DNA from 4 places in the Cellulomonas sp. ATA003 genome. Region 4 is predicted to be linked to each of the others. Evidence: riboswitches for the same ligand, from Rfam matches in the RefSeq annotation. Region 4 holds a riboswitch; each other region holds the start of a gene.
The links. Region 4 has a riboswitch for cyclic di-AMP ahead of REH70_RS13090 (C40 family peptidase). Riboswitches for the same ligand answer to the same signal wherever they lie in the genome.
Positions count from the first base shown of each region.

Region 1: it holds a riboswitch for cyclic di-AMP, as region 4 does, so the genes downstream of both, REH70_RS02490 (C40 family peptidase) here and REH70_RS13090 (C40 family peptidase) in region 4, are expected to answer to the same signal.
Region 2: it holds a riboswitch for cyclic di-AMP, as region 4 does, so the genes downstream of both, REH70_RS16250 (C40 family peptidase) here and REH70_RS13090 (C40 family peptidase) in region 4, are expected to answer to the same signal.
Region 3: it holds a riboswitch for cyclic di-AMP, as region 4 does, so the genes downstream of both, REH70_RS07525 (C40 family peptidase) here and REH70_RS13090 (C40 family peptidase) in region 4, are expected to answer to the same signal.

Region 1 covers NZ_CP133990.1:491,289-498,718, forward strand. Annotated here, with positions in the region: gene REH70_RS02450 (peroxiredoxin family protein) at 1-580, opposite strand, end outside; gene REH70_RS02455 (cytochrome c biogenesis CcdA family protein) at 577-1,566, opposite strand; gene REH70_RS02460 (glutaredoxin) at 1,568-1,861, opposite strand; gene REH70_RS02465 (response regulator transcription factor) at 2,026-2,727, shown strand; gene REH70_RS02470 (ATP-binding protein) at 2,724-3,842, shown strand; gene REH70_RS02475 (hypothetical protein) at 3,845-4,099, opposite strand; gene REH70_RS02480 (hypothetical protein) at 4,096-4,332, opposite strand; gene REH70_RS02485 (F510_1955 family glycosylhydrolase) at 4,488-5,393, opposite strand; gene REH70_RS02490 (C40 family peptidase) at 5,569-6,255, opposite strand; cyclic di-AMP (ydaO/yuaA leader) riboswitch at 6,361-6,527, opposite strand; gene REH70_RS02495 (YncE family protein) at 6,710-7,430, opposite strand, start outside.
Region 2 covers NZ_CP133990.1:3,266,897-3,274,326, forward strand. Annotated here, with positions in the region: gene REH70_RS16240 (LacI family DNA-binding transcriptional regulator) at 1-659, shown strand, start outside; gene REH70_RS16245 (phosphodiesterase) at 659-1,621, shown strand; gene REH70_RS16250 (C40 family peptidase) at 1,634-2,104, opposite strand; gene REH70_RS16255 (hypothetical protein) at 2,214-2,423, shown strand; cyclic di-AMP (ydaO/yuaA leader) riboswitch at 2,474-2,671, opposite strand; gene REH70_RS16260 (iron dependent repressor, metal binding and dimerization domain protein) at 2,829-3,578, opposite strand; partial or broken gene serC (phosphoserine transaminase) at 3,706-4,819, shown strand; gene REH70_RS16270 (MFS transporter) at 4,971-6,143, shown strand; gene REH70_RS16275 (LPXTG cell wall anchor domain-containing protein) at 6,289-6,831, opposite strand; gene REH70_RS16280 (DUF4012 domain-containing protein) at 7,088-7,430, opposite strand, start outside.
Region 3 covers NZ_CP133990.1:1,527,746-1,535,175, reverse strand. Annotated here, with positions in the region: gene REH70_RS07530 (prolipoprotein diacylglyceryl transferase family protein) at 10-801, shown strand; gene REH70_RS07525 (C40 family peptidase) at 1,001-1,804, opposite strand; cyclic di-AMP (ydaO/yuaA leader) riboswitch at 1,806-1,992, opposite strand; gene REH70_RS07520 (hypothetical protein) at 2,238-2,435, shown strand; gene REH70_RS07515 (hypothetical protein) at 2,432-2,668, shown strand; gene REH70_RS07510 (HAMP domain-containing sensor histidine kinase) at 2,665-3,720, opposite strand; gene REH70_RS07505 (response regulator transcription factor) at 3,789-4,508, opposite strand; gene ccsB (c-type cytochrome biogenesis protein CcsB) at 4,714-5,691, shown strand; gene REH70_RS07495 (M23 family metallopeptidase) at 6,451-7,404, shown strand.
Region 4 covers NZ_CP133990.1:2,622,920-2,630,349, reverse strand. Annotated here, with positions in the region: partial or broken gene REH70_RS20735 (heavy metal translocating P-type ATPase) at 1-1,328, shown strand, start outside; partial or broken gene REH70_RS20730 (F510_1955 family glycosylhydrolase) at 1,383-1,979, shown strand; gene REH70_RS13115 (hypothetical protein) at 2,078-2,311, shown strand; gene REH70_RS13110 (DUF305 domain-containing protein) at 2,555-3,208, opposite strand; gene REH70_RS13105 (hypothetical protein) at 3,238-3,471, shown strand; gene REH70_RS13100 (response regulator transcription factor) at 3,604-4,335, shown strand; gene REH70_RS13095 (ATP-binding protein) at 4,332-5,468, shown strand; cyclic di-AMP (ydaO/yuaA leader) riboswitch at 5,595-5,755, shown strand; gene REH70_RS13090 (C40 family peptidase) at 5,902-6,600, shown strand; partial or broken gene REH70_RS13085 (D-alanyl-D-alanine carboxypeptidase family protein) at 6,841-7,005, opposite strand.

The DNA.
Region 1 (7,430 bases), 2.0 Mb from region 4:
ACATGGAGGGGTAGTTGCCGTGCCAGAGCTGCTGGCCATCGGCGTCGATCAGCACGAACCCGTGCCCCGGGAGCCCTTCGTGCATGCCCTTGCCGAGGGTGTCGTAGGCGGCGGAGACGGTGCCGTCGTCGAGCAGGAACGGCGCTTGGACGCCGAGGCGCTCGCGATCGGCGTTGATCTGCTCGGCGGTGTTCATCACGATCGGCAGCACGGTGATGCCGGCCTCGGCGAACGCGGGGTCCTTCTCGATCTCGGCCATCTGCAGCAGGCAGGAGTCGCACCCGGCGCCCTCGTTGAAGTACAGGACGACCGGCTCACCGCGGTAGTCGGCCAGGGAGACGTTCGAGCCGTCCGAGGCCGGCAGGGTGAAGTCCGGGGCTACCCGGACGTCGGTCGATGTGGTCGGCTGGGAGGTGATCAGCGCGATGGCGACGATGACCCCGATGATCAGTGCGGCCGCGCCCCACGCGGCCCAGCTCAGGCGCTGGCGGCGTTGGGCAGCGCCGGTCTGTGCCTGCTGGATCTCGGCGAGGACCTGCTGGCGTTCAGCGAGGCGGCGGGTGGCGGTTCCGGAGGTCATCGGGTCACTTCTTCCGTGGTCGGAGCGGCGTGGCAGGACGGGACGGGTGCGGCTCGGCCGTCGCTCGGCGCCGCCGCGGAGTCGTCGACGGCGGTGGTCGGTGCGGGGCCGGCCGGCTGGGTGGTGCGGCGGCGGTCGGCGAGGGTCACCCAGATGAACGCGGCGGCGACCCCGAGCAGCGCCAACCCCTGGATGGGTTCGGGCACTGGAGACAGGAAGCCCTGAACGGCGGCGAACACGTCCGTCAGCGTGCGGCTCGCGGCGTCCTGGAACGCCGACCCACCGGTCATGTCCTTGCTGCCGGCGAGGGCGATGACGAACACGCCCATCACGGCGAAGCCGACGGCGACCGCGATGTTGAGGGTGTTGGTGATCAACGTGCGGCCCGCCACGCGCAGTCGGACCGTCTTGGCCTGCAGGAGCTTGCGCTCGCCCAGCCGCGCCTTGTCCCAGACGAGCGCCATGACGAACAGCGGGAAGACCATCCCGAACACGTACGCCAGCCCGAGGGCCAGACCCCCGATCGGCGACCCGGACAGGACCGAGAGGGTCATCACCCCGGCCAGGACCGGTGCGCAGCACGAGGACGCGATCCCGGAGAACACTCCGAGGGAGAAGAAGCTCGCCGTGTCACCACCGGTGGTGTCCGGGGCGCGCAGGAACGACGGCAGGGACCACATCCGGCCTGACAGGGCCAGCGCCGCCAAGGCGATCATCAGCAGGCCACCGGCCCAGTACAGCGGGGCGTGGTACCGGGCGATCGCGCCGGCGAGCAGGCTCATCCCCAGGGTGATCGGCACCAGCACCACAGCCAGGCCCGCCGCGAAGACGAACGTCAGCGGCAGCAGCCGCCATCGGGCGTTCTTGACAGCGCCGGCCAGGTAGGACGGCGCCAGGAAGACGATGCAGCACGGGGCGAACAGGGCCACCCCGCCGGCGAAGAACGCCGCCAGGATGCTTCCCGTCGTCAGGAGCTCGCTGCCCATCTCAGGCACCGACCGCGAGCGTGCGCCGGCGCTGCAGGGCCTTGGTGAGCTTCTTGCGTGGCAGCCGGCCGGCGGAGAAGAAGCTCCCGTCCACCAGCACCAGCGGGTTCATCGCCGGACGGTGCTCGGCCACGAGCGCTCGGCCCTCGTCGGTGTCGATGCCAACACTGCGGACCACCAGCGGGAAGTCACGGGCCAGGACGGCGAGCGCCTCCTCGGCGTCGTGGCAGAAGTGGCACGCCGGAGCGTGGACGACGGTGACGACCGGTGGGTCGACGTTCTCGGTGGTGGACACGGGTTCTCCTGCAGGCTGTCGCGGATCGGACGTGTGAAGCGTCGACGTGCCGCACCGAACGACCGGTCGCCCTTGGATCAAGGTTCGATGAAGGTCCCCACCAGGTGCTCGACGGCAGCACACAATGGGGCGTGACCAGCACCACTGCCCTCGCCACGAGACCCATGCGACGCGCGGTCGTCGTCGACGACGAGCAGGCCTTGGCCCGGCTGGTGGCCGGATACCTCGAGCGCGACGGGTTCGAGGTGAGCGTGATCCATGACGGCGCACAGGCCGTCGGCGTCCTTCGCGAGGTGGACCCCGACGTCGTCGTCCTGGACCTGGGCCTCCCCGGTCTGGACGGGGTCGAGGTGTGCCGTCAGCTGCGCACGTTCTCGGACTGCTACGTCATCATGCTGACCGCCCGCGCCGAGGAGGTCGACACCCTCATCGGCTTGTCGGTCGGTGCCGACGACTACATGACCAAGCCCTTCAGCCCTCGAGAACTCATGGCCAGGGTCGCAGTCCTGATGCGACGGCCCCGCCGCCCGGAGTCCTCCTCGGCCGCGCCGCCCTCACGTCCGGCCGTGGAGATCGGGGCGCTGCGCATGGACCTGGACGCCCGGGAGGTGCACCTCGACGGCGGAGCGGTGCCGTTGACGCGCACCGAGTTCGACGTTCTGGCCGCGCTCGCCTCGGGCCCGGGACGGGTGTTCAGCCGGCGCGCGCTCATCGAGGCGGTCTGGGGAGCAAACTGGGTCGGAGATGAGCACCTCGTCGACGTGCACGTGCTGCATGTGCGCCAGAAGCTCGGCGACAGCGCCGAGCAACAGAGGTTCGTGCGCACGGTGCGAGGTGTCGGGTACCGGATCGGGACTGGGGAGTGAAGCCGATTCCGACGGGAGCCCGGTGGGGCCTTGCCGGGCGCCTGCTCATCGCGCTCGTCATCGTGCTCGCGACCGCTGCCCTGACGGCGTGGCTGGTGGCCTCCGCCGTTGGCCCAGGCCTGTTCCACGAGCACATGGTGCGCGCTGGTCTGGAGGACCACGACGACGCCGTCATGCACGCCGAGCGGGCGTTCCGCGACGCCAGTGCCGTCTCCCTAGCTCTGGCCCTGGGCGCCGCCGCCGTTGCCTCGGCCGCCGTGAGTCTGGTGCTCGCGCGGCGCATCGGCCGGTCCCTGGCCGCCGTGTCCACCGCCGCGGCACGCCTGGGCGCCGGTCGGTACGAGTCCCGCGTCCCGGCTGCAGGCCTGGGCGCGGAGTTCGACGAGCTCGCCGAGTCGTTCAACGCCATGGCCGCCCGGCTGCAAGAAGCCGAACGGCTGCGGGCCCGGCTCCTGGCCGACGTCGCCCACGAGGTCCGCACTCCCGTCGCCACCATCGCCGGGTACCTCGAGGCCGTGGAAGACGGTCTGCAGCCGATGGACGAGCCCACGATGGCCGTGCTGCGTGACCAGGCCGCGCGCCTGACCCGGCTGGCGCGCGACCTTGCCGCGGTGACCCACGCCGAGGCCGGTGACGTCGCACTTGCACTCGAACCGTTGACGCCCGATGAGTTGCTTGCCGCGACCGCCGGCACCTGGCGGGAGCGGGCGGCCGCCGCCGGGGTCGGCCTGCGGGTCCAGGTCGACCCCGAGCTGGGACACGTCCGTGTGGACCGCCAGCGCATGGGCCAGGTGCTGGACAACCTGGTTGCCAACGCAGTGCGTCACACCCCGGCCGGAGGCACGATCACGCTTCGCGCGACCGGCGATCACCAGCGGGTGGCCCTGTGCGTGTCCGACACCGGAGCCGGCGTCGGGCCGGAGCACCTGCCGCACCTGTTCGAGCGCTTCTACCGGGCCGATACCGCGCGGGACCGTGCCCACGGTGGTTCGGGCATCGGCCTGGCGATCTGCAAGGCGCTCACCGAGGCCCACGGCGGCACCATCGCCGCGACGAGCGACGGCCCAGGGGCGGGCGCGTCGTTCACCGTCACGCTCCCGGTGCCGCCACTCTGAGCTCAACTCAGCGGGCTTGCAGCGCCGCGTTCTGGCGGCGACGTCACGGGCGCGCCCTCCGTGATGTCGTGCGCGCCATGGTGGTGCTGCCCGGCCTGGCCGCGGCGGTGCATCCACACCATCATGGCGATCATCATCAGCGGGCACGCAAGCGCAGCTGCCAGCGGCAACGCCGCGCCAGGTCGCACACCAGCCGCCAGCGCCACGACCAGCACCGCCGCAGCAGCGACGACCATCCCCTTGAGGTGACTCTTCATCGCAGTCCTTCCGATCGCGCCGGCAGAGGTCCAGCGAGCTCCGCGCGAAGCCTGCGGTAGGTGTCCACATCGATCTGCCCGGCGGCCAGCCGGGCATCGAGCACGGTCACCGCGTCCGGCTCAGGTGCGGCGGGAAACAATCGCGTCACCGCCCAGACGGCCATGCCGAGCACCGCCAGGCTCGACGCGAGGACCAGCCACCCGCCGACTCCTAGATCAACGCACCACGGCATCGGTCCGCTCCTCTCGCTCCGGGGGCGCCAGCGGCGCCCACCGCCTCAGGCTCCCCGGGGCAGCCGCAAGGCGCGGTCGAGGTCCTATGAAGGCTCGATGAAGACCGCCTCGGTCGTCGTCGGACGCGGGCCTGGAACGGTCGAGACCGGGCGGCTCAGGACGCCGCTAGCAACGGCGCGAACGTCACGCCGCCATCGTCTGAGGCCAGCAGCCCGTTCGCGGTGACCATGACGACGTGGATCGAGCCGTCGGCGCGCCGCGTGGCGGCGACCGCCATCGCGGGTTCCCCGAGCTGCGCGGTCCGGGTCCACGTCGCCCCGGCATCCTCGCTGCGCGAGACCTCGCCGTGGGGAGTCACACCGACAGCGACGTTCTCGTCGGCGAACGCGACGAACTGCAGCAGAGGTGCTGCGGGTCGTGCCCACGACGAGCCGCCGTCCTGCGACCGGTAGACCCCGGACGCGCTCGTGATCAGCACCGCGCTGCCCGTCGGAGACGCCGCCATGGCGAAGGGGGTCCCAGGGGCTGTCTCCACCTCGGTCCAGGTCAACCCATCACCGGTGGCTCGCAGCGCGAACCCGTCGAACCCAAGGACTCCCGCGGCGGAGGCTGTCAGGGCGTGAAAATCCGACTCCCCGCCCCGTGACACCGGCGTCCACGTCAGGCCGCCGTCCCGGGACTCCGCCAGGCCCAAAGGCTGAGGAAGGTCCACACCCGGCCCCGGGTGTCCCGAGGCGTAGAAGTGGTCCGGGCCGGCCACCGTGAACCCCATGAGATCCACGACCGGGCCCACGGGCTCAGGCCCGCCTGCCCCGTAACGGAACAGACCGTCATGGGTGGCCAGGTACACGAGGCCGTCGGCAGGATTGACCGCTACGCCATGCACGTGGTCACTCGGCAGACCGCCGTCCAGCTCCAGCTGCTCGGCCTGCGGTGACGCGGCGTCCTCGCGGGTGATGTGCGGATGGTCGGAGGACGCCGACGGCGGGATGGTTGGCTCCGACGGCAGCCGTTCCGGCTCGGCGCAACCGCCAACCGCAGCGGTGACCAGCGCGGCCATGACGATCCGTGCGCAGGCCTGCGGCCGGCGACCGTGCAACGTAGCCAAGGAGACCACTTTCGCTGTCTAGCAGGGGCGGACGGTGCACGTGATCGCGATCAGGCGGGCGAGCGACTCGAACACAGCAGCGCGGCGCTGAAGCTGGTGACCGAGGTGTGCCCGACCGCAGCAGCGGTCAGAAGCGCAAGAACGTGGGGTTGGACTGCCAGATCTCGCGGATCTGGATCGTCTTACCGGGTACCGGAGCGTCGATCTGCAGGTTGCCGCCTGCGTAGATCGAGATGTGACCCGGGGTCCAGATGAGGTCCCCAGGCTGCGCCTGATCAGCCGACACCACGGTCCCGGCCTCACGCTGCGCGGAGGACGTCCGCGGCAGGGTGATGCCGACCTGCGCGTACACGTAGGAGGTGAATCCCGAGCAGTCGAAACCGTCCGGCGTCGTACCACCCCACAGGTACGGAACACCCACGTACTGAGCGGCGATCTCCACGATCGCGCTGCCGTTCGCGCTGGCCGGCGCCGGCGCGCCGATCGGCGCTGGGGTCGCCTCTTCGGCGGTCGGCGCTGCCTCACGTGCCTGGCTGCGTGAGGGCGCGGGCTCCGGCTCCGGCTCAGGAGCTGACGGCGGAGGCGGAGGGTCCGCGACAACCGTGATGGCCGGGACGTCGAAGGCCCAGGTCGCTTCCGCGGGCACCGACACCACAGGCGACGTGGCCAGCGCTGCGCGCGCCGATGCAGTCAGGGCGCTGGTGTCCACGGCCGGCACATGCGTGCCGCTGTCGGCCGACGCCGGAGCGGCCAGCATCGAGACGACAAGGCCGGACGAGGCGGCCGCCACGGCGGTGCGGCGGCCGGTCGCCACCGCCCTGTCGGCGACCACGCAAGCGGCCATCGACACCGGTGTCGTCGGGCGCCCGGGCGCGCGATGACGTGCGCGAGTGTGACCTGCAGGCATGCGGAGCCCTCCTACCGCCTGCGGGGTGAGCTGTCGGGTTCGGGCCGGAGCAGCCCGGCCGGTCGATGAGCGACCGGCTTCACCCCAAGGACACCGCCACGGTGCCCGGAAGAACGTGGTTCCCCCACTCCTGCCATCGCGCTGAAGCTCTGGACCTTCGACGGTGGCAGGACTCGGCGTCCGCGTCTGGCCACTCTGGACCACGTCGGGAGCGCCCCGATACTAGGCACGCCATCGACCGCACGTCACTGTGGCGCCGCCTAAGCGTGCTCGGCCCGCGAAAGCCCCTCGGGCTCGGGGCGCCAGAGCCGACCATGAGCGTGGCGCGCACCGGGAGTCCCCGCCACGCTCGGGACCGCGATCACCCGTGGTCGTGCGACCCCTCGTGTCCCTCTTCGGCGCCCGCGTCCGCCTCGGCGTAGTCCGGGACGGCGACCTCGGCGAGCGTGGGCGACGCCGCAGGAATGGACAGCGCGCTGAACGAGATGCCGTTCGGCTTGTCCCCCACCGGCACCGTCGCCACGATCTCCTTCGTCCTGAGATCAACCACGGAGACGGTGTCGTCGTACATGTTGGTGACCCACGCCATGGCCCCCGTCGGGTCCATGACCACCCCATGGGGACCTGCGCCCGTCTCGATGCTCGCAACCACGGTCATCTCGGAGGGATCGATCACCGACAGCGTGCGCCCCGGTGCCGTCTCGGTGCCCTGGTCGGCCGAGAGCAACGTCGTGCCGTCCTCGGACAGGTACAGCTGCACAGGCGCACTCGGGACCGCGACCGTAGCCACGACCTTCAACCCGTCGAGGTCGACCTTCGCCACGGCGTTCTCGCCGGCGAGGCTCACGTAGGCGAACTCGCCGTCGCCGTCCACCGCTACCTGAACCGGAGACGAGCCCACCGGGATGCTGGCGCGGACCGACAACGTCGCAGCGTCCACCACGTCCACGCCGCCTGCGGCCGTGTTGGCGACGACCAGCGTCGTCCCGTCAGCCGTTGCGCGAAGTCCATGGGGTCCATTGCTCAGCCTCACCGATCCGAGCGATGCCAGGTCTGATGTCTGGTAGGCGGTGAGCGTGCCG
Region 2 (7,430 bases), 640 kb from region 4:
TCGCCGGGCTCATCGTGGCCACCGGCGGCGTGACCAGCGAGCAGCTCGAGCCGTTCCGCACCCGCATCCCCATCATGCGCGCCGGGCGGCCGGAGACGACACGGCACATCCACGCCGTCTCCTACGACGAGGTCCATGCCGGGCGCACCCTCGCCGGGCACGTCGCCGCGGCGGGGCACCGGTCCGTCGCCGTGCTCGTCACCGCGGAGGCCGCGTCCTACCCCGAGTACGTGCGCGCCACGACCATGGCCGCCGAGCTCGCCGCGCGCGGCGTCCGGATCACGCCGGTCCCGGTCGCCGTCGCCGGCGACGGCGTCGAGGCGGCGGTCCGGCTCGCCCGCGACGGCAGCGTCACCGCGATCCTGTGCCCGTCCGACCTCCGCCAGCTCGAGGTGCTCCGGGGCCTGGCCGCCCGCGGCATGTCCGCGCCCGACGACGTCTCGGTGTCCGGCTGCGACGGCATCCTGCCCGGCGCGGACCTGCTCGGGCTCACCACCTACCGGATGCCGGTCGAGGCGCTCGCGGCCCGGACCGTGACCCACATGAGCACGCTGATCGGTCCGGACCCACCCACCGGCGTCGTCCAGGAACGCCTCACCGGCACCCTCGTGCCGGGCCGGACCGTCGGCGCACCACCCCCGAGACCCCAGGACCCGTGATGACACCCCGCTCGGCCGAGCACCCCCGTCCTCGGCACTTCCTCGTCCACCTCTCCGACACCCACTTCGTCGCGCCGGGCGCGCTGCTGCACGGCACCTCCGACCCACGCGACCGCCTGACGGAGCTGCTCACGGGCCTGGAGGCCACCGGCGTCCCGCCCGAGGCGCTGATCTTCACCGGCGACCTGGCCGACCGCGGCGACGCCGACGCCTACCGGAGCCTGCGTGCCGTGGTGGAGCCGGTGGCCGACCGACTCGGGTCCCAGGTGGTCTGGGCGATGGGCAACCACGACGACCGGGAGGCCCTGCGCGAGGAGCTCCTGGGCGCCCCCGCCTCCGGCGCGCCGCTGGACCACGTCGTCATGCTCGGCGGCCTGCGGCTGATCGTGCTGGACAGCACGGTGCCCGGGTGGCACCACGGCGAGGTCGAGCCGGGCCAGCTCGACTGGCTGCGTGCGGTGCTCGCCGAGCCGGCGCCGGAGGGCAGCATCCTGGCGATGCACCACCCTCCGGTGCCGTGCGTGCAGGACCTCGCGACCGTCGTCGAGCTGCGGGACCAGGCGGTGCTGGCCGAGGTGCTGCGCGGCACGGACGTGCGCGCGATCCTCGCCGGCCACCTGCACTACTCGACGTCGGCGACGTTCGCCGGCATCCCGGTGTCGGTCGCCTCGGCCACCTGCTACACCCAGGACCTGCAGACCCCCGGCCGCGGGACCCGGGGGCGGGACGGTGCCCAGGCGTTCAACCTCGTGCACGTCTACGCGGACACCGTGATGCACTCCGTCGTGCCGATCGGCGACCACCCCACCGTGGGGCGCCACGTCGACGCGGAGGCGACCGACCGCCTGCTCGCCGAGGCCGGGGTGCACATCGCGTCCGCCGTCGCGCCGGACGCCACAGGTACCCCGACCCCGGACAGCGCGAGGCCCCGGGACACGGACGTGTCCCGGGGCCTCGTGTGAGCCGAGCGGAGGTCAGCCGACCCGGATGAAGGTCGGGTTGCTCTGCCAGATGGAGCGGACCTGGACCGACTTGCCCGGGCGGGGCGCGTCGATCTGCTTGCCGTCACCGAGGTAGATGCTGATGTGGCCCGGGGACCAGATGAGGTCACCGGCCTGGGCGTTGGCGCGCGACACGACCGTGCCCGCACCCTTCTGCGCACCCGACGTCCGCGGCAGGGAGATGCCCGCCTGGGCGAAGACGTAGGACGTGAACCCCGAGCAGTCGAACCCGGAGGGCGTCGTGCCGCCGGAGACGTACGGGACGCCGACGTAGCGCAGGGCGATCGACGCGATCGTGCTGCCGGCGGCCGACGCCGGTGCGCTGGCCGCAGCGGCCTCGACCGGCGCGGCCGGGGCCTCGGCAGCGGACGACGTCGCCGCACGCACCGGCTGCCGCGTGGTGGAGCGGGAGGCGGCCGCCGTGCTGCGGCGGGTCTCCCTCACCTCCACGACGGGCGCGGGCGGCGGCGGGGGCGGCGGGTCCTTGACGACGGTGACGGCGGGGACGTCCAGCGTCCACTGCGCGTCAGCGGCGACGGTGACGACGGGGGCCGTGGCGAGCGCCGCGCGAGCGGCAGCCGTCAGCGCCGAGGTGTCGACGGCCGGCAGGCTCGCCGACGCCGTCTCGGTCCCCGGCGCGGCGCCGGCCGGCGCGGCGATGGTCGAGACGACCAGACCCGCGGAGGCCGCGGCGACGGCGGTGCGACGGCCGACGACGGCGATCGAGCCGGTCGCGGCGTTCGCGAGGTCGGTCAGGGGGTAACCGGGCGGCGCGCAGCGCGATGCCGGGCGCGAGTGGTGCTCACGGACACGTGTGCCTCTCCTGTACGCCTACGAGGTCAGCTGTCGGGTTCGAGTAGGAGATGCACTCGGCCGGTCGGGCGTCTGGCGACGACCGCTCGGCTTCACCCCAAGGACGCCATCTCTGGCGCCCACGTGATCGGGTCCCCCGCCCCTGCCGGCGAGTCGTACGGAACCACGCGCGCCGGCAGGGTTAGGCGTGCCGCGCATGGGCTACCGCGGAGGAGGGTTCCGCGGAGCAGGCCGAACGTACCCGAGCCCGACCCCGAATGTCACGCTTCGGTCACGGTCAGATCACCGTGAGCGGGTGAATCGTGACCAAGCCCACGTGGGCGGGCGAGCGGGCCGCCGGTCGAGCGCCCCTCGCTCAGAGCGCGACGACGTCGTCGGCCCCCGCGGTGACGCCGGTGTCCACCGCCACCGGGGCGGCCACGAAGATGTGCCGCGCGACCTCGTCCGGCAGGTCCAGGACGACGTCGGCCCCGGGGGCCCCGACCGTCACCACGTGGGTGCTCGCCTCGACCGTGATGGTCTGGCCCGGGCGCACACCCGCGCCGGCGAGCCGGGCGAGCAGCTCGACGTCCGTCTGCAGCGGCTCCCCGAGGCGCTCGACGACGGCCGTCGTCCGCTGCCCGTCGAGCGGGGCGACGCTGCGCAGCGGCAGCACCCCCTGGAGGAAGTGCTCGTCCGGACGCTCCTCCCCGAGCTCCCCCAGCCCCGGGATCGGGTTGCCGTACGGCGAGTGGTGCGGGTGGTCGAGCAGGTCGAGCAGCCGCTTCTCGACGCGGTCGCTCATGACGTGCTCCCACCGGCACGCCTCCTCGTGCACGAACTCCCAGTCCAGCCCGATGACGTCGGTGAGCAGCCGCTCCGCGAGACGGTGCTTGCGCATGACCCGCATCGCCTTGAGGTGGCCGTCGTCGGTGAGCTCGAGGTGACGGTCGCCGCTGACCACGACCAGTCCGTCACGCTCCATGCGGGCCACAGTCTGCGACACCGTCGGGCCGGAGTGCCCCAGCCGCTCGGCGATCCGGGCGCGCAGCGGGACGATCCCCTCCTCGGCGAGCTCGTAGATCGTGCGCAGGTACATCTCGGTGGTGTCGATCAGATCGCTCACGTGCCGCCTCCAGGGTCCTTCACTCCGCTGGGTCCAGGCTACGGGAGGCGGCCCTCGGCCCGGGGCGGGCGGTTCGGCGCGCGCCCCGGCCAGCGCCTACGCTGCCCGGGTGCCCGCGGCCTCCGAGATCACCATCCCCGCCGACCTGCTCCCCGGGACGGCCGGTTCGGCTCCGGGCCCAGCAAGGTGCGCGCCGAGCAGGTCGCGGCCCTGGCCGCCGTCGGCGGGACGCTGCTGGGCACGTCGCACCGCCAGGCACCGGTCCGCCGGCTGGTGAGCCGGGTCCGCGAGGGGCTCGCCGACCTGTTCTCCCTGCCGGACGGCTACGAGGTCGTGCTCGGCAACGGCGGCTCGACGGCGTTCTGGGACGTCGCCACGGTCAGCCTCGTCCGCCAGCGCGCCCAGCACGCCGCGTTCGGGGAGTTCGGCGCCAAGTTCGCCTCCGCCACCACGCGCGCGCCGTTCCTCACCGATTCCTCCGTGCGCACAGCCGCACCGGGCTCGGTGGCCCTGCCCGAGCCCGAGGACGGCATCGACGTCTACGCCTGGCCGCACAACGAGACCTCGACCGGCGTCATGGCTCCGGTCCGGCGGGTCCCCGGCTCGCGCGAGCAGGGCGCGCTCGTCGTGGTCGACGCGACGTCGGCCGCGGGGGCCTCCCGGTCGACGTCGCCCAGACCGACGTCTACTACTTCGCCCCGCAGAAGAGCTTCGCGTCCGACGGCGGGCTGTGGCTGGCGCTGCTCTCGCCCGACGCCGTCGCGCGGGCCGAGGAGGTCGAGCGCAGCGGACGCTGGGTGCCGGAGTTCCTGTCGCTGACGACGGCGATCGCGAGCTCACGGCTGGACCAGACGCTCAACACCCCGGCCCTGGCGACCCTCGTGCTGCTCGCCGAGCAGGTCGACTGGCTGCTCGGCCACGGCGGGCTGGACTGGGCCACGCGGCGCACCGCCGAGTCGGCCGGGATCCTCTACGGCTGGGCGCAGGACCGGGACTGGGCGACGCCGTTCGTGCCCGACCCCGCCCTGCGCTCGCACGTCGTGGGCACCGTCGACCTGGCCGACGGCGTCGACGCCGCCGCGGTGTCGGCGGTCCTGCGGGCGCACGGCGTCGTCGACGTCGACCCCTACCGCAAGCTCGGCCGCAACCAGCTCCGGGTCGCCATGTTCCCTGCGGTGGACCCGGCCGACGTGCAGGCGCTGACCGCGTGCGTCGACCACGTCGTGGACCGGCTCGGCTGAACCCGTGCTGCCCCCGGCGCTGACCCCGGTGCTGCCGTGACCGCGGACCCGCTGCCGACGACGCCGGCCCACGCACCGCGGCGACGCTTCGCGGCCCTCCCCGGCGCGCCATGAGCGCGACCGGCTCACGCTCTCGCTGGACACCTACTTCATCGCCTGGGGCTGGTTCCTCTACAGCTTCTCCCCCGCGATCCCGCTCATCGCCGCCGAGCAGAGGATCTCGGGGGCGCAGGCCGGCCTGCACGGCACCGCGATGGCCGTCGGGACGGTCGCGTCCGCGTTCCTCAGTGCCCGCCTCGTCGGGAGGCTGGGACGCCGCGGCGCACTGCTCGTCGCCGGCGGCGTGCTCGTCACCGGGATCGTCGTGCTGCTGCTCGGGCAGGTGACGGCCCTGACCCTCACCGGGGCGCTCGTCACGGCGCTCGGCGGCACGCTCGCCGTCTCGGCCGCGCAGCCCGCGCTCGCCGTGCACCACGGCGAGGCCAGCGCCTCGGCGGTGTCCGAGGCCAACGGCATGGGGGCGCTGTTCGGGCTGGTCGCCCCGCTCGCGCTCGGGACGAGCGTCGCAGCCGGCTGGGGCTGGCGGCCCGCCGTCGCCATCGCGGTCGTCCTCATGGTCGTCGCGTGCGTGCTGGTGACCCGGCTGCCCGCGCGCGGGGCCCTCGGGCATCCCGAACCACCGCCGCCTCCTGCGGCCGACGCCGCGCCTCGCGCAGCGGCCGACGCCGCACCGCAGGCCGCCACCGAGCGGGTGCCGGCCACGCGGCGGTACTCCCGGGCGTACTGGCTGTTCTGGTGCGCGCTCATCGCGGCGGTCGCCATCGAGAACGCGACGACCTTCTGGGTGGCCGACCTGGTCGCGGAGCGGACCGGCGCCGGGCCGGGGATCGCGACCGGCGCCCTGGCCGGGCTGGTCGGCGGGATGGCGGTCATGCGGTTCGCGGTCGGCGCGCTGCTGCGCCGGTGGTCCGCCGAGACGCTGCTGGTCGCGGCGTTCGCGCTGTCCTCGCTGGGGTGGCTCACGACGTGGACGGCGACGTCGACGCCCGTCGCCCTCGCGGGCCTCCTCCTGGCCGGGCTCGGCTACGGCGCGCAGTACCCGCTCGCGATCGCGCTCGTGCTCCGGGCGTCGAGCGGACGACCAGACCAGGCACAGGCCGGGTCGTCCCTCGGGGTCGGGCTCGCGATCGGTGCGGCGCCGTTCGCGCTCGGCGCGCTGGCGGACGCGGTCGGCACCCGCGCCGCCTTCGTCCTCGTCCCGGCCCTCATGGCCGTCGGAGCGACGACGGTCCTGCTGGGCCGCCGGGCGGCGCGGCGCGGCTGACCGCCGAGCCGCCCGGCGCGGCCGCACGGCACGCCTGCAGGGCACATCTGGCGCGGCGCCACGACTGCGTGGTGCCTCCGAGACGACGACGGGCCGTGCGCGGTGTGCGCACGGCCCCGTCGAGTCGCCCCTCAGGGGCGCAGGATCACTCGGTGGCGCCGGCCTGGCGGTTGCGGCGGGCCAGCATGACGGCGGCGGCCCCGCCGACGATCAGCGCGCCACCGCCCAGGGCGATCGGCAGGCCGGTCGCGCCCGTCTCGGCCAGCACACCCGACTCGGCGCGGTCGGTGGAGCGGCTCGGGGTCTCGGGCGCGGGCAGCACGCCGCTCTCCTCGCACGGGTAGTCGACCGTGACCGTGGTCGCCGGCGTCGTGGCGAAGACGAGGGTCGCGTCCGCGGTGTTCCCGGCCGGCCACGTCAGCGTGCCGGAGAGCGGCTGCCCCGGGAGGGCGGTGCCGTTCCACGTGAGGTCGACCGTCGAGCCGGTGGCGCCCTCGACCGAGTAGACGATCTCGGCGCTGCCGTCCGGGCACTCGGCCTCGGCGGCGACGCGGGACTGGCAGGTCTCGCCCGGGACGTAGCCGTCGCCCGGCTCGCACAGCGGCAGCGTGGCGGCGGACGCGGAGGTACCCGCAAACCCGCCGACGGCGAACATCGTGGCGGCGACAACGGTGAGTGCGCGGCGCATCAGGACCCCCAGGACAAGCAGAAACTTCGGACAAGTAGGACGAGTGTGGCACGACGCCGGCCTCGGTGCGTACGGCACGCGGGTGAAACGCGGTGGGCCCGGCGCGCCCGGGCCGTCCCCCGTCAGGGGGCGGCGCACCCGCTCGGCGCGGCGCTCCGGCCCGGCGCCGTCGTCGTCGGCGTGCTCCACACCTCGACCTCGGCACCGCGCGCCGGGGCGGTGACGGTGAAGCGGTACGTGGCGGTCTGCCCGGCCGTCAGCGTCTCGGAGACGATCTCGACGTCGCGGCCGGCGATCGTCGTCCCCGGTGCGCCGATGAAGTCCTCCCCGCGGCGGACCTGCGTGATGGCGCCGTCGACCGGTGAGTAGACCGAGACGCGCAGCCGGAGGGAGCCGACCTCGACCCCGTGCTGCCGTCCCCGACGACGTAGTACGGCAGGTCGTCGGCGTCGGCCGGCAGCGTCGAGGTCAGCGTGAGCGCGACGTCCATGGTCAGCTCGCCGCCGTCGCAGCGGGCGTTCTCGACGCTCACGTCGCTGCGCAGGAAGGTGTCGGTCTTCCACCCCGACGTGTTGTCGAGGAAGACGCCGACGGCGCCA
Region 3 (7,430 bases), 1.1 Mb from region 4:
GGAGTCCTCATGCGACCGGTGCTGTTCTCGATCTTCGGAGTCGACGTGCAGACGTACGGGGTCAGCAAGGCGCTCGCGGCGTTGCTGGGCGCGTACCTGCTGGGACGAGCTTTCGAACGGGTCGGGCTGCGGCGGGAGTCCGCGCACTCCCTTGTCCTGTGGGCCACCGTGTGGGGGTTCGTCGGCGCGAAGATCTACTACCTGCTGGAGCAGGGCGGGAACCTGACCATGCACGACTTCGGCGGCATGGGCTTCACCTGGTACGGGGGCTTGATCGGCGGCGTCGTCGCCGGTCTGGTGGTGATCCGGCGGCACAAGCTGCCCCTGGGCGTGGTCGCCGGCGCGACCGCCGTTCCACTCACGCTCGCCTACGGCGTGGGCCGGCTCGGTTGCCTCCTGTCCGGCGACGGCACCTACGGGAGGCCCTCTTCGCTGCCCTGGGCGATGGCCTTCCCCAACGGAGTGGTTGCGACCGACGTCCCGGTCCATCCGACCCCGCTGTACGAGGCGTTGGCAGCACTCGCCATCGCCGCCATCCTTTGGCGGTTGGGCCGACGGCTGATGGGACCCGCGCTCTTCGGCTGGTACCTCGTGCTCAGCGGTCTGGTGCGCCTGGTCGTCGAGGTGCTGCGCATCAACGATCCCGTGCTGCTGGGGCTTACCCAGCCGCAGCTCTGGTCGATCCTGTCAGTTGCCGCCGGTACCGCCATCATCCTCCGGGCAAGCACGCGGTTCGCAGCCCGGGCCCACATCACGTCGACGAGCCCACGCCCGTCGCCCGAGCGGGTCCCGCTCGGATGATGCGCTGCCGGCGCTCCTGACCCGCGCGTCCGCGAGCGTCGCTCGGAGCCGTTCCCTGAGCGCCAGCCGTTCCCTGATCCCCAACGTCGCCGTGGGCGCGTCGGCTGCGGAGAGGCACTGGCGCGTCCACCTCGCCCGACCGTGACGGGAACGTGGCGGGGTCGCGCACACCCTCCGTGTGCGCGACCCTGCCACGAGTTTAGGTGACCCGGATGAAGGTGGGGTTGGACTGCCAGATCTCGCGGATCTGGATGGTCTTCCCGGGGGTCGGGGCGTCCACCTGCATGTTGCCGCCGGCGTAGATGGAGATGTGGCCGGGTGACCAGATCAGGTCGCCGGGCTGGGCGTCCGCGCGGGAGACCACGGTCCCGGCGTTGCGCTGCGCTGACGAGGTGCGGGGCAACGTGATGCCGACTTGCGCGTACACGTACGAGGTGAAGCCTGAGCAGTCGAACCCGTTGGGCGTGGTGCCTCCCCACAGGTACGGCACGCCGACGTACCGCGAGGCGATCTCCACGATGGCGTTGCCGTTCGCGCTCGCCGGAGCCGGCGCACCGCGGGTCTCGGCCTCCTCCGCAGGAGCCGCCTCGGCCGGGACCGCGGCCCGCGCCTGGCTGCGCGATGCCGCCGGCGCTGCGCGAACGGGGGCGGGCGGCGGCGGTGGCGGTGGCGGGTCGGCGATCACCGTCACCGCAGGGACGTCGAAGGTCCAGGTGGCGTCCGCGGCCACGGTGACCGCGGGGGCTGTGTCGAGCACCGCCCGTGCCGAGGCGGTGAGGGCGGACGTGTCCACAGCCGGCAGCGCGGCGGAGCCGTCGGTGGACTGCGCCGCCGACGCAGGCGCCGCCAGCATCGAGACGACCAGGCCGGACGAGGCGGCGGCGACCGCGGAGCGGCGGCCGACGACGGCGAGGCTTCCGGTGGCCGTCGCGGCCAGGTCGTTCAGAGGCGTCGTGGGCCTGCCGGCCGCGCGGTGGCGGGCGGCGATCGAGCTTTCGGGCATGCGAACCTCTCCGGTCGCCTACGAGGTGAGCTGTCGGGTTCGGACGGAGAGCTGTGCCCGGCCGGTCACGTACGACCGGCTTCACCCCAAGGGCACCGTGACCGGTGCCCGGAAGACCTGGGTCCCCCGCTCCTGCCATGAAGCATCGATGTGCCCTCGGTGGTGGCAGGACTCGGCGGTCCACCTCGGGTCGCCCGGTTCATCCGGGCGGGTCGATGAAACCACGTCTCCCGGCGATTGTCACGGAGGGGTAACGGCGTCGGCGGCGTGTCGCGGCCTGGCCGTCGCCTTCACCGACTCTTGATGGTGCACCTGGTGCGTTCTCAACCTGACCGCGCGAGCGTGGACGGCAGACGGCACGAGGTGCGCCGTTCGCCCGGGGAAGGGAAGCGCGATGGGCCTGTGGTGCACGCAGATGGGTCCCGCTGGCTGGGTGGTGATGCTGGCCTTCTGGATCGGCCTCATCGCTCTGGTGCTCTGGGGGCTGAACCGGCTCTTCCCCGACCGGGCAGATCCGGGTCGAGTGCTTGACGCACGGCTCGCCGCCGGGCAGATCGACCTCGAGACCTATCGCTTGTTGCGAAGCGAGCTGTCCGACCCAGATGCCGTCACCATGAAGGGAACGCCATGAAGAACCACCTCAAGCACATGCTCATCGGGGGCGCCGTCCTGCTTGTCGGACTGCTGGTCGCGGGAGTACCGCTCGCGGATGCGCTGCTGTGGGCTGCACTGCTGGCATGCCCGCTGATGATGGCCGGCATGATGTTCATGATGGGACGCGGGCACGGCAACGCTGAGTCAGGGCACGACCACCGCCCCGCATCGAACGTGCGGCAGGAACCTCCCATGCACGACCGGATCTAGCCAGATCCGCCGGCGGCGGGCAGGAACACCCGGAACGTGGTGCCCTGCCCGCTGCCCGCACTGTGAACGCTGACCGAACCGCCGTGCGCCTCGACCAAGGCCTTGGTGATCGCCAGCCCGATGCCCGAACCACCGTGCACGCGATCACGCGCGGTGTCGGCGCGGTAGAACCGTTCGAAGACATGAGGCAGGTGATCCGCGGATATGCCCTCACCGCTGTCCTCGACGCTGAGAACGACCCCGGCCTGGTGCGCACCGGCGCGGATGCGCACGACCCCGTCCTGCGGGGTATGACGCAACGCGTTGTCAAGCAGGTTGCCCAGGACCTGCGCCATCCGATCGGGGTCCACCGCCACCGACGGCAGCCGCGCTGCTACCTGCTCCTCGAGCCGGACACCCTTGGCGATGTAAGCCTCCCGCGCGGAATCCGAAGCGACGACGACCAACTCTCCCGGGTCCATCCGCCGCGGTCGAAGCTCGAGCTCCGAGCTCTCCGCCTGCGTCACGGCCGCCAGATCCTGCGCGAGGCGGGCTAGCCGTGACGTCTGACCGCGAAGCACCGCCATCGTCTCCGGGCTCAGCGTGAGCACGCCATCCTCGATCCCCTCCACGTACGCGCTGAGCGTCGCCACTGGTGTGCGCAGCTCGTGGGCGACGTCGGCCATGAGCCTCCGGCGCAGGCCGTCACTGGCCTCCAGGCGCCCGGCCATCTGGTTGAACGCCGCCGCCAGTTCGTCGAACTCCGATCCCATACCATCTGCAGGCACGCGGGAGTCCAGGCGCCCGCCCGCCACGTCGGCCGCCGCCGCCGCGAGTGTGCCGAGCGAGCGCCCGATGCGCCGTGTCAGGAAGATGCTCACCGCCAGCGAGGCCAGCAGGGCCGCACCGAGCGCCACGGCCAGGGAGAACACGCTGGCCGACCGGAACGCCTCCTCGGCATGCACCACGGAGCCGACCCCGTCCGGTGACCCGGCCTGCGCCATGTGCGCGTGAAAGACGCTCGGGCCTACTGCCCCGGCCACCAGCCACGCGGTCACGCCGCCGGTGACCACCACGAGCGTCAGCGCGGCAAGGAGACGACCCGCGAGGCTGGAAACCGCTCGGCGTCGGCGCCCACGACTCACGTGACCTGCCCCATGCGGTACCCGACACCTCGGACCGTGCGGACGAAGCGCTGCGCCTCCGCGGTGTCGCCCAGCTTCTGGCGCACGTGGAGGATGTGGACGTCCACCAGGTGCTCGTCACCCACCCAGTTGTCACCCCAGACCTTCTCGATCAGCGCCCGCCTGCTGAACACGGCGTTCGGCCGGCCGGCCAGCGCCGCCAGGACGTCGAACTCGGTGCGAGTCAACGGGACCAGCTCCCCGTCCAGGTGAACCTCCCGCCCGACCGTGTCGATCCGCAACGGGCCGAACACGAGCGGCGCGACGCCGTGCCCGTCTTCGGAGTCCTTGCGGCGCGGGCGCCGGAGCATCACCCGAACCCGAGCCATGAGCTCGCGGGGGCTGAACGGCTTGGTCATGTAGTCATCGGCGCCCACAGACAACCCGATCAGCGTGTCCACCTCGTCTGCGCGGGCTGTCAGCATCACCACGTAGCAGTCGGAGAACGTGCGAATCTGCCGGCAGACCTCGACACCGTCGAGTGCGGGCAGCCCCAGGTCCAGGATGACGACGTCAGGGTCCACAGCGCGGGCGGTCCGAACGCCTTCCTCCCCGTCGAAGGCGAGGTGGACCTCGAACCCGTCACGCTCGAGGTAGGTGCCGACCAGGGTTGCCAGAGCCCGTTCGTCGTCCACGACCAGTGCGCGGGGCGCCGAGGGGATGGAAGCTGCAGTCACCACGCCATTGTGCCGGTCCGCACCGACCACCGGACCGCGTCCCGGCGTCGGCCCCAGCCAGGTTGCCGTGGAGATGAGGCGTGGAGAGACCGGGACCGCTCCGTAGGTACCTTTATCCCAGAGCCCACGACCCACAGCGTCATGGCGACGGACCTCTGCGGGGAGTCGTGGCGATCACCTCAGCGCGACCATTGGAGGCAGCACCATGACCCCAGTAGACCTGGGTGACATCAGCACGGGGCTTGTCTGGGGCGCGGTGACCGTCTACACGGTCGCACTGGTCGCCTACACGGCGGACCTTGCGCGCCTGTCCGAGCGAACGGCCACCATGCGAGCTGAAGAGCTCGCGCTCGCCGCAGGTCTACGCGCGGGACACCCCACCGCCGTGCCGACACCCGACGTACCGGCCCCCGCGGACCGTCGCCGGTCCAAGGCCCGGGGCATCGCCCGGACGACGACGGTCCTCGGGCTTGCCCTGCACATCGCCGCCGTGATCCTCCGCGCAGTAGCGGCCGGCCGAGTGCCGTGGGCGAACATGTACGAGTACTCCCTGGTCGGCACCATGGTCGCCGTCGTCGTCCTGGTCTACCTCCTGCGCCGTCGCGACCTGCCATTCCTCGGGCTGCTTGTCACCGGGCTGACGGTTCTCGCCCTCGCACTCGCGCTGCTCGTCTTCTACGTCCAGGCCGACGGCGTCCAGCCGGCCCTCCAGAGCTACTGGCTCGTCATCCACGTCGGCGTCGCGATCACCGCGACCGGCGTGTTCACGGTCGCGTTCGCCGCCAGCGTGCTGCAGCTGCTGCGCGACTCGCGCGAGAACGGCTCGGCGTCGCTGGCTCGCCGCGGGTGGCGCTGGCTCGAGGCCGCGCCCCGAGCGGCCGAGCTCGAGGCCCTGTCCTTCCGGCTCAACGCGGTCGGGTTCGTGCTATGGACGTTCACGCTCATCGCGGGTGCGATCTGGGCCGAGCACGCCTGGGGTCGGTACTGGGGCTGGGACCCCAAGGAGGTGTGGACGTTCGTGGTGTGGGTGGTCTATGCCGCCTACCTACACGCCCGCACCACACGCGGCTGGGCTGGACGACGTGCCGCATGGTTCGTCCTCGTCGGCTACGGGTGTGTCCTGGCCAACTTCGGCATCGTGAACCTGTTCTTCAGCGGCAAGCATTCCTACTCCGGCCTGTGATTCAGCCTGCGACAGCACCCTGCAAGCAAGAAGGCCACGGACCGCGAACACCGCGGGTAGCGCTCGGCATCAGAGCCCGACGAGCTCGGCGATCGGCGACATCACACGAAGCTAAGGCCGCCCTGGCGCAGGACACGGCACTTTAGCGCGGTTTGCGGCATTCGTCCCGAGCATCTTGGCGAACGCAGGTTGAAACATCACCGCTAGAGGCGTGTCGGACTCTCCACAGGGACACGCGCGGCTCTAGCGTCTCCGTGGCGCACATCCCCTTTCCCCGCCGTTACGGAACTGGACCTGTGAAATTGCTCCACCGCCCCGTGGAACACCGGTCAGCCCCTGGCCGTCGAGCGCTCCCTTGCGGCACGGTCGCCGAAGTGTGTGGTCGCTGTGCGCCGGAGCGCTTGTCGCGGTGCTGGTGGGGCTGGTCGGAGTGGTCGCACCGGCCGCGGGTGACGGCTACGACGATCAGCGTCGCGACGCCGAGCGCCGGGCCGCCGAGCAGGAGCGGCGCGCCGCCGAGCTCGAGGAGTCGGTTGAAGACCTGAGTGCTGAGCTCGCCGCCGCCGTTCTCGCGCTGCAGGAGACGCAGTCACGCTTGCCGGCCGCGCAGGGGAGCTGGCGGCGGCTCAGGAGACGCTCGAGCGATCCCAGCGCGAGGCGGCCCTCATCGCCGCGCGGCTGGAGGACGCGCAGACTCAGGAAGAGGGCATCACCGCGACCATCGCCACCGACGAGGCGCGCGGCGAGGACCTGCGCACCGTGATCGGCCAGGTGGCCCGGCAAGCGTACAAGGGCCAGTCAGCCGCCACAGGTCTGAGCATGGTCATGGACGCCGGCAGCGCGGAGGACTTCGTCGATCAGTACGGCATGGTGTCGACCGCGCTGCGGACCCAGACCCGCGCGTTGGCCGAGCTGGAGCAGCTCGATGCAGCCAACCGGAACAGCCGCGCCCGGCTGACCGCGGTGAAGGACAAGGTCGCGGCCCTCAAGGTTGAAGCCGATGATAAGGTTGCCGAAGCCGACGCCGCACAGGCTGAGGCGGAGGCCCGGCAGGCGGAGATCGAACGGCTGATCGCCGAGCAGTCCGCACGGCAGCAGGTCATCACGGGCATGAAGGCGCAGGCGGAGGCCGAACAGGCGCAGGTCGACGCCAACCGCAACGCGATCGCCGCTGAGCTCGCCGGCATCATCGCCGCCGAGCGTGCCGCCGCCGAGGCGGCACGTGCGGCTGCCGCCGCGGCAGCAGCCGCAGCCGGCCAGAAGCCACCCCCACCGGTCCAACCGCCGTCGGGCAAGGTCTCAGGGGCGCTGTTCGGCAACCCGACAGCGACCAACCCCATGTACGTGACGTCCGAGTACGGGATGCGCCTGCACCCGATCCTCGGCTACACGCGCCTGCACGCCGGGATCGACCTGCGCGCGTACTGCGGAACACCGCTGTACGCGCCACGCGACGGGACGGTGCGGTGGGCGGAATGGCGAAACGGCTTCGGTAACCAGGTCATGATCGACTACGGCTCCGTGAACGGGAACTCGCTCATGTCTAGCTCGAACCACCTGACCAGCGCCGTGGTGCGAAACGGTCAGGCGGTCTCCCGCGGCCAGCTGATCGGATACGCCGGAAACACGGGGCTCTCGGGCGCCTGCCACCTGCACTTCGAGGTCTACGTGAACGGGAACACGGTGAACCCGCGCCCGCTGCTAGGGCTCTGAACCCCGAACTGGTCAAAGGACGCAGA
Region 4 (7,430 bases):
CCGACAGCACCCTGCGGGTGCGGGTAACCGCGGTCGGGCAGGACACGGCCCTGGCAGGCATCCAGCGGCTGGTCGCCGACGCCCAGGCGTCGAGCTCACGCGCGCAGGCGCTGGCCGATCGCGCCGCGGCGTTCTTGTTCTACTTCGCCCTGGCCGCCGGCGTGCTGACTTTCGCGGCTTGGATGGTGTTCGGTGACACAGGGGACGCGGTGACGCGGACCGTGACGGTGCTGGTCATCGCCTGCCCCCACGCGCTGGGTCTGGCCATCCCGCTGGTGATCTCGATCTCCACCGAGCGCGCCGCGCAGGCCGGTGTGCTGGTCAAGAACCGGCTCGCCCTGGAGCGGATGCGCACCGTCGACACGGTCCTGTTCGACAAGACCGGCACCCTGACGAAGGGCGCACACGCCGTCACCGGCGCCGTCGCGACCCACGGGGTCGACCAAGCCACGATGCTGGCCCTGGCCGCGGCGGCCGAGGCCGACAGCGAGCATCCGGTGGCGCGGGCCATCGTGCGCTCCGCCGGCCAGGTGTCGGCGACCGTGCGGAACTTCCGGGCCCTGCCTGGGCGCGGGGTGCAGGCCAGCGTCGACGGCCACGAGGTCGTCGTGGGCGGGCCGGCGCTGCTCGCCGAGCGGCAGTGGACGCCCCCGGCGGACGTGCAGGCCGCGACCCGGCCGTGGGTGGAGCGGGGGGCATCGGTGCTCCATGTCGTGCGTGACGGTCAGGTCATCGGCGCGGTCGCGGTCGAGGACGCCATCCGCCCTGAGTCCCGTGACACGGTCGCGGCCCTGCACGCCCGAGGTGTGCGGGTGGCGATGATCACCGGCGACGCCCAGCAGGTCGCCGACGCAGTCGCCGCCGAGCTCGGCATCGACGAGGTCTTCGCCCAGGTCCTGCCCACCGACAAGGACGCCAAGGTCAGCGAGCTGCAGGCACGCGGGCACAAGGTCGCGATGGTCGGCGACGGCGTCAACGACGCCCCTGCGCTGGCTCGGGCTGACGTCGGGATCGCGATCGGGGCCGGCACGGACGTCGCCGTGGAGTCCGCCGGGGTCGTCCTGGCCTCGGACGACCCACGCGGGGTGGTGTCGGTGATCGCGCTGTCCCAGGCGTCGTACCGCAAGATGTGGCAGAACCTGGTCTGGGCGACCGGGTACAACCTCATCGCGGTACCCCTGGCAGCGGGCGTCCTCGCGTTCGCCGGGTTCGTCCTGTCACCGGCTGTCGGGGCGATCTTGATGTCCGCCTCGACGATCGTGGTCGCCGCCAACGCCCAGCTCCTGCGCCGACTGGATCTGGACCCCGCCCGCGTCACCCAGCCCTGATCGGCGCCGCGCCCAGGCCCGCACCGACTCCACACCGAAAGGCTCACCCAGCTGATGCCCCGCCGCTCTATCTCTCGTTTCCGTGCCACGGCAGGCGCGCGCGTCCTGGTCGGCCTCGGGCTGGTCGCCACCGTCACGACCGGCTGCGCCGCGACCCCGCAAGCCGGGCCCGCCTTGACGCCCGCTCCGGCGGTATCGGCTGAGCCCGGCCCGACCGGTACCGGCGCGGCCGCGGTGGACGGCCTGCCGAGCAGCCACGTCCATGGCGTCGCGGTGAACCCTGCTGACGGGCTGGTCTACCTGGCCAGCCATGACGGGCTGTTCCGCTACGGGCCGGACGGGCCCGAGCGGGTGGGACCGGTGATCGACCTGATGGGCTTCACCGTCGCGGGACCGGACCACTTCTACTCCTCCGGACACCCCAGCCCCGGAGTGGACCTGCCGGCACCGCTGGGGCTGGCCGAATCCACCGACGCCGGGCAGACCTGGCAGCCGCTCTCACGCGGGGGGCAGTCCGACTTCCATGCCCTGACCGCATCGACCGCAACAGTGGTCGGCTACGACGGTTCCGCACTGACCAGCACCACCGACGGGCAGACCTGGACCGAGCTGGACGCACCGGTCGAACCGTTCGCCCTGGCCGCATCTCCCGACGGCCGCGTGCTGGTGGCCACCAGCACGGCGGGGGTGTACCGATCCGACGACGGGGTGCGACGTGGCAGCAGCCGCAGGCACCGCTCCTGCAGTACGTGGCGTTCGCCGACGACACGGTCACCGTGGGCGTCACCCCAGACGGGGACGTCGCGCGCAGCGACGACGCCGGGCAGACCTGGACCCAGGTCGCCACCCTGGGCGAGCCGGCCGCAGCCCTCACCGCAGCCCGCGCGCCCGACAGCGGCGTGCGGGTGGTGGTGGTGACCGCGCAGGAGGTGCTGGAGTCCGCCGATGGCGGGGCCACGTTCGCACCCTTGGCGACCGGCTGACCGGCTGAGGCCTGCACGGCTTATGGAAGGGGAACAGTGCGTCGTCGGTTCGGGCCACGGCCACCGGGGCAGCGGTGACCCCAGTAGTGCAGCACCGGTCAGGTGCTGCTCGGCGCTCGTGGACAGGGGTGCGGGTGGGACTTACCAACCGCTGGAGGAACGCTGAGGAGAACTCCTCGCCGTCCTACCCGTGATGAGGCGGGCACCGGGCTTCTGTTCACACCGCCCGGTGCCCGTGCCGCTTCACAGGTTGCGCAGCAGGTTCTCCATCTCGGTGATCTCGCGCGTCTGGTCGTCGATCATCTTGCGAGCCAGGTCACGGGCCTCGGCGTTGGCGCCGTCGGCCAGCTGCGCCTCGGCCATCTCGATCGCACCGCGGTGGTGCTCGGTCATCATCTCCAGGAAGGCGCGGTCGAACTCCGCGCCGGAGAGCCCCTCCAGCTCGGTCATGGCGGACTGCATGTCCATACCGCCCATGTCCATGCCGCCGTGATCCATGCCACCCATGTCCGCGTCCTGGGGGCCTTCCTCGCCCCACGCCTGGAGCCATGAGTTCATCTCGTCGATCTCCGGGCCCTGCGCGGCGGAGATCCGCTCAGCCAGCGCCCGCACCTCCTCGCTGTCGGCCTTGTCGACCGCCCGCTCGGCCATCTCGATGGCGCCCTGGTGGTGGACGACCATCATCTGCGCGAACTGGGTGTCCGCGTCGTTGTGCTCACTGGCCTCGGTGGCCCCGGTGGCCCCGGTGGCCCCGGTGGCCTCGGGGGCGCTGGAGGTCGCAGCCGCGGCCGGCGGTTCGGCGGCCGGCTCGGCGGCATCGGAACAGGCGGTCAGCGCCGCCGCCAGCGTCAGGGCGGTCGCCGTAGCAGCCAAGCGCCGCCGGGTCGTGGTGATCACGAGAGTTCCTTCCCAGAACAGGTGTGCGGGTGGTTCAGGCGGTCGCGCTGGACGCGCAGCACGAGTCGTTCGCCTTGGCCTCGCCGCCGCCACCGCAGCAGCCGCTGCTGGTAGCGGCCTGCTCCGTCTCGGGCGTGTCCTGCGTGGGTGCGGTGGTGATGGTGGCCGTGGTCGTGTCCTGGCAGCAGCCCATGGGCGTTCTCCTTCGTGGTGTCGTGCGTGAGATCTGCGTCGAACGCGGCAGCGGTGGTCGTAGCACATGACCGGCGCGACCGGCCCGCCGTGGCGCGGACGCGCAACCATCATCAGTGCCCTGCGCTGAAGGACCGGTCACCCACTGATCAAGGTTCAATGAAGATCCCAGGCCCGGTGGCCGGGCCGCCGACAATGGGGGAGTGAGCACCCCTCAGTCCCCGGCCGCCACGGCCCGGCGTGCGGTCGTCGTCGACGACGAGCAGGCCCTGGCCCGGCTGGTCGCCGGGTACCTCGAGCGGGACGGGTTCGAGGTTCACGTGACCTACGACGGCGCCGAAGCGGTTGGTGTGCTGCGGGCGGTCGATCCGGACGTGGTCGTGCTGGACCTCGGCCTGCCGGGGCTGGACGGGGTGGAGGTGTGCCGCCAGCTGCGGTCCTTCTCCGACTGCTACATCATCATGCTGACCGCCCGCGCAGAGGAGGTCGACACCCTCACCGGCCTGTCCGTCGGCGCAGATGACTACATGACCAAGCCCTTCAGCCCCCGCGAGCTCATGGCCCGGGTCGGGGTCCTGCTGCGCCGACCCCGACGGTCCGCGCTGCCCCCCGCGACCCTGCCAGCCCGGCCGGCCATAGACGTCGGCCCGCTGCGCCTGGACCTGGACGCCCGCGAGGTCCACCTCGACGGCCGGCCCGTCCCGCTGACCCGCACCGAGTTCGACGTCCTAGCCGCCCTGGCATCGGACCCCGGGCGGGCGCTCAGCCGCGCGGCACTGATCGAGGCGGTCTGGGGACCAAACTGGGTCGGTGACGAGCACCTGGTCGACGTCCACGTGCTCCACGTGCGCCAGAAGCTCGGCGACAGCCCCGAGCAGCAGCGGTTCGTGCGCACGGTCCGTGGCGTGGGCTACCGCATCGGCACCGGCACATGAACCCCACAGCGGGCACGCGGTGGGGGCTGGCGGCGCGGCTGCTCGCCGCCCTCGTGGTGGTCCTGGCCGTGGCGGCGCTGACCGCGTGGCTGGTCGCCTCGGCGGTCGGGCCCGGCCTGTTCCACGAACACATGGTCCGCGCCGGCCTGCAAGACAACGACGACGCCGTCATGCACGCCGAACGGGCGTTCCGCGACGCCAGCGCGGTGGCCCTGGCCCTGGCCCTGAGCGCCGCGGCGATCGCGTCCGCGACCGTCAGCGTCGTCCTCGCCCGGCGCATCGGCCGGTCGCTGGGTGCGGTCTCCACGGCGGCCGCCCGCCTGGGCGCGGGCCAGTACCAGACCCGCGTGCCCGCGGCCGGCCTCGGCGCGGAGTTCGACGACCTGGCCGACTCGTTCAACACCATGGCCGGGCGCCTGCAGGACGCCGATCGGCTGCGCGCACGCCTGCTGGCCGACGTCGCCCACGAGGTGCGCACCCCGGTAGCGACCATCGCCGGGTACCTCGAAGCAGTACAGGACGGGGTCCAACCCCTGGACGAGGCCACCATGACGGTGCTGGCCGACCAGGCCGCACGACTGACCCGGCTCGCCCACGACTTGGCCGCCGTGACCCGCGCCGAAGCCGGGGACCTCGCCCTCAACCTCGAGGCCATGCCCGCGCATGAACTGCTCGAGCAGACCGCGGCGGCGTGGCGTGACCGCGCCGCCGCGGCCGGCGTCCACCTGGCCCTCGACCCGGACGCCAGCTCCGGCGGACGGCCGGTGGCCGTCGACCGTCACCGCATCGCTCAGGTCCTGGACAACCTGGTCGCTAACGCCCTGCGGCACACCGCGACCGGCGGCACCATCACCCTGCGCGTCGGCGTCGGCGCCGGCGACTCCGGTCGCGTCGCCCTGTCCGTGGCCGACACCGGAGAGGGCATCGCGCCCGAGCACCTGCCGCACGTGTTCGAGCGGTTCTACCGCGCCGACACCGCACGCGACCGCGCCAGCGGCGGATCGGGCATCGGCCTGGCGATCTGCAGAGCCCTCACCGAGGCCCACGGCGGCACCATCACAGCCACCAGTGCCGGCGTCGGCGCCGGCGCGACCTTCGTCGTCACACTCCCGGCATCCAGCCCCGGCCCGTAGCGCACGGGCGACTCGCCGACGGCGGCCCGTGACCGGATCGTGACATTGGCGTGTCCGTGCGGTTAGCATCACCGCCAGCCTCGGCCTCGCCGGGGTCGCCGGGGTGGACCGCCGAGTCCTGCCACCACCCAAGGCCTGATGAATCTCGCTGGCAGGAGCGGGGGACCCAATGTTCGTGGGCGCCGGTCATCTGGTGTCCTTGGGGTGAAGCCTGCCCATTAGGGCTGGCCGGGTGCTGCTCCGACCCGAACCCGACAGCTGACCTCGCAGGCGGCCGGAGAGGGCACCCATGTCACCGACGCCTGCCTCGGCGCGTCACCGTTCACCCGGCCGGCCAGCAACGCCGCTGACCGACCTCGCCGCAGCCGCGACCGGCTCCATCGCTGTCGTTGGACGCCGCACGGCCGTCGCCGCCGCGTCCGCTGGGCTGGTCGTGTCCAGCCTCGCCGCGCCGGCCGGTGCCGCCCCCGACGCTGCCGCGGTCACCCGGGTGCCGGCGGTGGACACCTCCACGCTGACCGCGCAGGCCCGTGCGGTGCTCGCCACCGCGCCGGTGGTCACCGTCGCAGCGGACGTGCAGTTCGCGCTCGACGTGCCTGCGGTCACGGTCGTCAAGGACCCGCCCCCGCCGCCGCCGCCGCCCAAGCCCAAGCCCAAGCCCGAGGTTGTGGCGCCCACGCCGCGGGCCGCAGCCGCGAGCCGCAGTGCCCAGCGCGCACCCGTCGCGGCGGCCGCCGCGCAGCCGACACCCGAAGCGCCCGCGGCCGAGCCCGTGGGTGCGCCCGCCCCCGCCAGCGCGAACGGCAACGCGATCGTGGAGATCGCTTCGCGGTACGTCGGTGTGCCGTACCTGTGGGGTGGCACGACCCCGTCGGGGTTCGACTGCTCGGGCTACACCTCCTACGTGTTCGCCCAGGTCGGGATCAAGCTGCCGCGGACCTCTTCCGCCCAGCGCAACGTCGGCACCGTCGTGCCACGGTCCCAAGCCCAGCCGGGCGACCTGATCTGGACCCCCGGGCACATCGCCATCTACGCCGGCGGCAACACCCAGGTCGACGCGCCCCGCCCGGGCAAGAGCATCCAGATCCGCGAGATCTGGCAGTCCAACCCGACGTTCATCCGGGTCTCCTAGGCTGCGGGAGGTCCTGGGCACGGAGGGTGCCCAGGACTTCTCGCGTGTTCGGCTGTCGTCGCGCTCGGCTCGTCGATGGCGGCCGTGGCGATGGGAGCGCCAGTGGACGTGGGTCGCTGCTGAGTACCGGGTGCCCTTACGCGCGGTAGACCCAGTGCCATGGTTCTCGAGGGTGTCTTCGACGAAACCGAAACGCCCGGCGTTGGCGCGCATCCAGGCCTGGGCCTGGTCGTTGAGGTCGAGGTCGACCGCCATCCCCCAGCCGTGCGGGCTGGTCCCCGGTTTCGCCGCCAAGCCGCCCTGGGAGTAGAGCCCCTTGCGCGCCGCGACGTCGACCTGCGCGTCGTACGACCGGTAGGAATCGGTGACGCCGACCTTGACGCCGTCACGAGCCGCCGCCGTCATCAACGACTCCAGGGCCTCGCCGGCGGGGGCCCACAGCTTGTGACCCGTGGTCCCCACCTTTCTCAGCGCGGCAGGTGGGATCGTCCCGTTCCCGTAGGCGGCGAGGTCGGCCGGGATCCCGTCCGCGGTCCGCCGCGCACCCGTGACAGCAGAGTTGGCGACCGCTTCACCCAGCGCCTGGCTGAACTCCGCACCCGTGTTGTCACTGAGCGGGCGTCCACGGGGCGCGCTGAAGGAACCGATGGTGGCCTGGATAGCCGCCACCCGCTGTGATATTGCCGTGATGCCGTCCACTTGGTAGCCCTCCTCAGAGAGCAATCGGCACGAATCGGTCGCGCCTGAGACCTGTGGCGCCCTGACCGCGGTTCTTGGACGCGCTGTCCAGCATGGTGCAGCGCGCCTCACTGCGTTGCATCGCGCCTGAC